Rhodobium gokarnense: one gene and its partner. The protein of the gene in region 1 interacts with the protein of each later gene in a pairwise test. Links are inferred from orthologs where the notes say so. Each region holds a gene or a part of one and is shown on either strand. Other genes may lie near its edges. The genes, in order: rplK and M2319_RS06705.

Evidence for each region.
Region 2: the proteins of rplK (region 1) and M2319_RS06705 interact in binary tests that used the Escherichia coli proteins (3 or more experiments, as listed by UniProt). The link is inferred for Rhodobium gokarnense from one-to-one orthologs.

Annotation. Positions count from the first base shown.
Region 1 is NZ_JAOQNS010000023.1:13,369-16,628, reverse strand. Bases 85-3,029 are described here. They hold rplK (50S ribosomal protein L11), read left to right. Parts: upstream 85-1,315; coding sequence 1,316-1,744; downstream 1,745-3,029. Other genes in these bases: rplJ (50S ribosomal protein L10), read left to right, coding at 2,795-3,029; rplA (50S ribosomal protein L1), read left to right, coding at 1,750-2,445; nusG (transcription termination/antitermination protein NusG), read left to right, coding at 679-1,209; secE (preprotein translocase subunit SecE), read left to right, coding at 445-642; M2319_RS23120 (hypothetical protein), read left to right, coding at 85-140. Outside these bases: more of M2319_RS23120, read left to right, coding at 1-84; more of rplJ, read left to right, coding at 3,030-3,260. UniProt on the Escherichia coli protein: Forms part of the ribosomal stalk which helps the ribosome interact with GTP-bound translation factors.
Region 2 is NZ_JAOQNS010000003.1:312,295-315,381, forward strand. The notes cover bases 158-2,929. They hold M2319_RS06705 (50S ribosomal protein L11 methyltransferase), read right to left. Parts: upstream 2,088-2,929; coding sequence 1,227-2,087; downstream 158-1,226. Other genes in these bases: M2319_RS06695 (aminopeptidase P family protein), read right to left, coding at 158-640; M2319_RS06700 (hypothetical protein), read left to right, coding at 976-1,113; M2319_RS06710 (PAS domain-containing protein), read left to right, coding at 2,304-2,828. Outside these bases: more of M2319_RS06695, read right to left, coding at 1-157. UniProt on the Escherichia coli protein: Methylates ribosomal protein L11.

The DNA of each region.
Region 1 (3,260 bases):
AGATGATCGGCATCTCCGGCGGCAGCCTGGCCTTCGACTACGGCATGAAGACGCCGCATTTCGGCGCGGCGCTGGACGATGCGGAGGCGGCACATATTCGCGAGGAGATCTGCAAACGGGCGCCGACGATCTGCGCGTGATGCCGTGGCCGGGCATTATTTTCGGCCGGTGGATTGACCCCCTTGCAAATGGGCAAAAATCTTCCTAGTTAGAGCGGCCGAAAGGCGCTCGACGATAGGGGTGTAGCTCAGTTGGTAGAGCATCGGTCTCCAAAACCGAGGGTCGGGGGTTCGAGTCCCTCCGCCCCTGCCATCGTTTTTTGTCCCATAAGGGTTGCGGAATCAGTCTGGACGTCCTAATAACGCGGTCCTCAGGGTTTATCGGGAACCGGATGGCGGCGCGTGGGCGAAGATGCTTGCGCGCCTCAAGTTCATGAGTTTTTGAATGGCGAAGACCAATCCGTTCACATTCATCCAGCAGGTGCGCGCCGAGACCGCCAAGGTCTCCTGGCCGACCCGCCGCGAGACCGGCATCACCACCGTCATGGTCTTCGTGATGGTGTTCTTCGCTGCGATGTTTTTTCTGTTGGTCGACCAGCTCCTGAGCCTCGGTGTCGGGTTTTTGCTCGGCGTCAGCGGTTGAGCCCCTTTTGAGAGAGCCTTCAAGGAACGCGGAATAATGGCCAAGCGCTGGTACATCGTGCACGCCTACTCGAATTTCGAGAAGAAGGTCGCCGATTCCATCCGGGAAAAAGCGGTGGCGACCGGCCTGGACCATCTGTTCGACGAAATCCTGGTGCCGACCGAAAAGGTCGTCGAGGTGCGCCGCGGCCGCAAGGTCGATGCCGAGCGCAAGTTTTTTCCCGGCTATGTGCTGGTCAAGGTGGATTTGACGGACGACGCCTACCATCTGATCAAGAACACGCCGAAGGTCACCGGGTTCCTCGGGGCGGACAAGAAGCCGATCCCGATTTCCGACGCCGAAGCCGACCGTATCCTCCACCAGGTGCAGGAGGGCGTGGAGAGGCCGAAACCGTCGATCAGTTTCGAGGTGGGCGAGCAGGTGCGCGTTTCCGACGGCCCGTTCGCCTCGTTCAACGGTCTCGTCGAGGAGATCGACGAGGAGCGGGCACGGCTCAAGGTGGCCGTGTCGATCTTCGGCCGGGCGACCCCGGTCGAACTGGAATACGGTCAGGTCGAAAAGCTCTGACCGCATCCGTCTGGCGGGAGGTGAGGGATGCTTTCGCCGGCATCCCGGCAACCGAACCGCCGGCTCCCGACCGCCGGCACTGCCGGCATCATGACTGGAGAAGAAGATGGCGAAGAAAATCGAAGGGTACTTGAAACTGCAAGTGCCTGCCGGCTCGGCGACCCCGTCGCCGCCGATCGGTCCCGCGCTCGGTCAGCGCGGCCTCAACATCATGGAGTTCTGCAAGGCGTTCAACGCCCAGAGCCAGGAGATGGAGAAGGGCGCTCCGTGCCCGACGGTCATTACCTATTTCAGTGACCGCTCCTTCACCTTCGAGATCAAGACCCCGCCGGTCAGCCACTACCTGAAGAAGGCGGCGAAGCTGCCGAAGGGCGCCTCGGCGCCGGGTCGCGGCACCGTCGGCCGGGTCACCCGCGCACAGGTCCGCGAAATCGCCGAAGCGAAGATGAAGGACCTCAACGCCGCTTCCGTGGAATCGGCAATGCGCATGGTCGAAGGTTCCGCCCGCTCGATGGGCGTCGAGGTGACGGAGTAACGACGATGGCCGGCAAGAAACAACGTACCGCCCGCGAAAGCGTCGACCGCAGCGCCGTCTACTCGATCGACGAGGCCGTGAAGCTGGTCAAGCAGGCATCGACCGCCAAGTTCGACGAGTCCGTCGAGGTGGCGATCAATCTCGGCGTCGATCCGCGCCATGCGGATCAGATGGTGCGCGGCGTCTGCGTGCTGCCGAACGGCACCGGGCGCACCGTGCGCGTCGCCGTCTTCGCCCGCGGCGACAAGGCCGAGGAAGCGACCAAGGCCGGTGCCGACATCGTCGGTGCGGAGGAGCTGGTGGAGAAGGTGCAGAAGGGCGAGATCGACTTCGACCGCTGCATCGCGACGCCGGACATGATGCCGCTGGTCGGCCGGCTCGGCAAGATTCTCGGTCCTCGCGGCCTGATGCCGAACCCGAAGGTCGGCACGGTGACCCAGGACGTCGCCTCGGCGGTCAACGACGCCAAGGGCGGCGCGGTCCAGTTCCGCGTCGAGAAGGCCGGCATCGTCCATGCCGGCGTCGGCAAGGTGTCGTTCGACGAAGGCAAGCTGGTGGAAAACATCAAGGCGCTGGCAAGCGCGGTCTCCAAGGCAAAGCCCACGGGCGCCAAGGGCACCTATTTCCGCCGCATGGCGATTTCGTCGACGATGGGGCCCGGCGTGCGCGTCGATGTTGCCTCGGTCGTTTCGGCCACCTAGAGTTTAGAAAGTTTCCGCCCGGCGCCAGGCGCCGGGCGGATCGGTCTCCGGCCGGCGTCGCCTCAGACGACCTGCCCGGAGGCCACCCTGTCCGAGATTGCAGGTGGGGCAAGCTTCCCTCGGGGGCGCGCCGCTTAAGCCAGAAGGGCCTGCATGAGACGGGTGCGACCGATTTTTCCCGGCCCTTGCGGCCGACGATCGGTTCGGACCGTTGCGCCTTGCGGCACCTTCCGGGGTCCGCCAGGGGACAGGCACGCAAGCGTCGCCATGGCCTCTGGCAAGAACGCCGGAACAAGTGGCGGCAATGGTAACCGGCGGATGTCCCCATCCGCCATTTGGAGAGAGGCAAGTGGATAGAGCTGAAAAGCGAGAGGCTGTCGCGGCTCTCAACGAGGTGTTCAAGAGCACCGGCGTTGTTGTCGTGACCCACAATTTGGGCCTCACGGTCGCCCAGATGAACGACCTCAGGTCGCGCATGCGGGAAGCCGGAGCAACCCTGAAAGTGGCCAAAAACCGTCTCGCGAAGCTTGCCCTTGACGGCACGGATGTCGAGCACATCTCCGACCTGTTCCAGGGTCCCGTTGCGATCGCCTATTCGGACGATCCGGTAACGGCCCCGAAGATCGTGTCGGATTTCGCCAAGTCGACCGACAAGCTGGTCGTTCTCGGCGGTGCGCTCGGCGCCACCAATCTCGATGCGAACGGTGTGAAGGCCCTGGCCGATCTGCCGTCGCTCGACGAACTGCGCGCCAAGCTGGTCGGCATGATCAACACGCCGGCAACGCGTATCGCGCAGGTCGTCAACGCTCCGGCCG
Region 2 (3,087 bases), on another replicon or contig:
CGCGGATGTTGAACAGCCAGCAGATCGATTCCGGCGTCGTCAGCACCGCCGCATCGGCTTTCTTCTCGCCAAGGACGCCATTGATCCGGGCGATCTTGTCGCTCGCCTCCTCGCCGGCATAGTCGATCGGGTGGAGATGCACGGGGCCGAGTGGCGGCGCCGGCCGGTCGTCCCAGGTGGCGTCGAGCGGATTGGTCTCGCAGGGCACGAACTCAGCGCCCGCCTCCGCGCACAGCGCCTCGTATTTGCGGACCTCGCCAAGCGGATGCAGCATCGGGTCGTAGCCGATGCGCATGCCCTCACTTAGCCGTTCCTTCAGCCAGTCGCGCGGCATCTGGTCGGCCATGTGGATGGCCTGGAATGTGTCGGCATCGACCTGCTCGACCACCTGCACGGTGTAGCGGCCGTCGACGAACACCGCCGCCTCATTGGCCAGCACGACGGCAAGGCCGGCGGACCCGGTAAAGCCGGAGATGTAGCTGAGGCGTTCGGCATTGGGCGGCACATACTCGCCCTGGTGCTCGTCGGCGCGCGGCACGAGGAACCCGTCGAGCGAGCGCTGCGCCATCTCCTCGCGCAGGCGCTGTATACGCGGCAGCGCCGCGGCGGGGTCGGCAATGTCATCAAAGGACTGGTACATCCGCGTTCCATACGATGGGATTTCCCGCCCTGCAACGGTGGAGTGGCATCTGCTCAGCAAATCGGCATTAAGCATCAAAAACCGGCGGTTTCCGCACATCAATTATGCTGCACCGCGAAAAAGGCCGTTCGCACCTGCGAAAAACGCAAGTCTGGCATTCCGTTCCGGGGATACCGAATATCAATTTCGTTCTTATACTTATTTGCGTCTAGGGATGATCGCCCGCCACGATAAAAGGATATCGTATCATGGCGACTGCAATAGCATCCACGGCAGAACTTACGACCAAAGTAACCACGTCCACCTCCTCCGCTTTGCGGCGGATGCTTGACAAGGTGACCAAGGGTCGCGAGCTTCAGGCCAAGAAATACGTCAACGGCTATCTGTTGACCCTCGACGACGACACGCTCGCCGAGCTGGGTTACGACCGCAAGAAGATCGAGGCTGAAGGGGCCAATCCCTTCCCGTACTGATCCGGGCGAACCCGCCAACTTTACAAGAAATCGAACCGACCGGCTCGGGGGTACGCCCCCGACCCCGGTACGGATGGGACACCGCCGCCGAAGCGTTCCGGCGGTCCCGTTTTTCACCCGAACCTCAGTATAAGTGTCGCCCAGCCGTCGCGGCGGATCTCGGCGATGCGCGAAAACCCTGCGGCCCGGTAGGTCGCATGGATGCGGCGCACGTCGCCAAGCTGCAGGCCCGACAGGATGAGGTCGCCGCCGGGCGACATCGCGCGCGCGATGTCGAAGGCGAGCGCCCTCAGCGGCCGGGCGAGGATGTTCGCGACGATAAGGTCGAACGGAGCCGCGCCGGCGATCGCCCGGTGCTGCATGCCGCCGGCAACCACCGTCGTCACAAACGCCGAAACCCCGTTGAGGCGGGCATTGCCCCGCGCCACCCGCACGGCGAGCGGATCGATATCGCTGGCCAGCACCTTTCCCCGCAGCACCCTGGCAAGGCCGATGGCGAGCACGCCGGAGCCGCAGCCGAGGTCGAGCGGATGTTTGTAGGCCCGCTTCCTGGTCAGCCGGTCGATGGCGGAAAGGCAGCCCCAGGTGGTCGCGTGGTGGCCCGTGCCGAAGGCCTGGCCGGCCTCGATCTCGATACCGACGGCGTTGGCCGGCACGGCCGCCCGCTCATGGGCGCCGTGCACCACGAACCGGCCGGCCGTCACCGCGGTCAGCCCCTCAAGGCTCTTGGCCACCCAATCGATATCGGGCAGCGCCATGACCTCGAACGAGGCCTCAAGGCCCGTCATGTCGCGCGCATAGGCGTCGAGCGTGGCCGCGTCCGGTGCCTCGTCGAACAGCACCTCGCAGAACCAGCGGGTCTCGCTTTCCTCAAGGGCGGCGGACGCCAGCGCGCCGCTGGTCTCGTCCTCCATGAAGATCGCGGACAGCATCCGCGCTTCCGGCTCGCTGAGATAGGCAACCGCCCGGAACATCCCTCGCCTCCGAATGTCTCTGTCGCGACGACGGTCGCGGCCGGCGGACCATAATGGGTTTTGTCGTCCGGAAGAATCGTTTTTGCGGGTTTGCCGCGCCAAGGGGATGCCGCGCCAAGGGGATCCCGCGAATGCAACGGCATGATTTAACAATATCTCAAATATATAATTTCACAGTGCAAGCATAATGGATCGCAAAGCCCAGGACAGTTTGGCATGGCCAACAAGATTGAGACCATAGACGAAGAAATATTCTTCGCAGACGATGATATCATTGTATCCAAGACCGACCTGAAGGGCCGGATCACCTACGCCAATCGCGTCTTTCTGAATGTTGCCGGCTATTCGGAGAAGGAACTCATCGGCCAGCCGCACAACATCATCCGCCATCCGGACATGCCGCGCGCCGTCTTCAAGCTGCTCTGGGACACCATCGCCGACGGCCGGGAGATTTTCGGCTACGTCAAGAACATGGCCCGGGACGGCCGCTACTACTGGGTGTTCGCCCACGCCACCCCGTCCTTCGATGCCAGCGGCAACATCGTCGGCTACCACTCCAACCGAAGGGTGCCGGACCGCGACATCCTGACAAACACGATCGAGCCGCTCTATGCCGAGCTGCTCGCCAAGGAGAAGGCGGAAAAGAACCGGAAAGAGGGCCTTGCCCGCTCCACCGCGGCCATCGACGATCTGCTCAGGTCCGTGTCGAAGGAATATGACGAGTTCGTTCTGACGTTGTGAGGCGGCTATTGCGGTTGGCACGTGTCGAGGCCGTTTATGGATTGCCGCGTCGGCCTGTCGGCCTCCTCGCAATGACTCTGAAACTATTGATGAATCAGCAATAGACCGTCATTGCGAGCGCAGCGAAGCAATCCAGGGCGACCAGCTCGGCGCGGATTTCCATACGCCCAGCTTCCATTTCCGTCATCCCGGCCGGAACGAAGCGGAGAGGCGGGATCCATTGCCCGCCGCAACATTGTAGCCCGCATCGGCCCTTCAC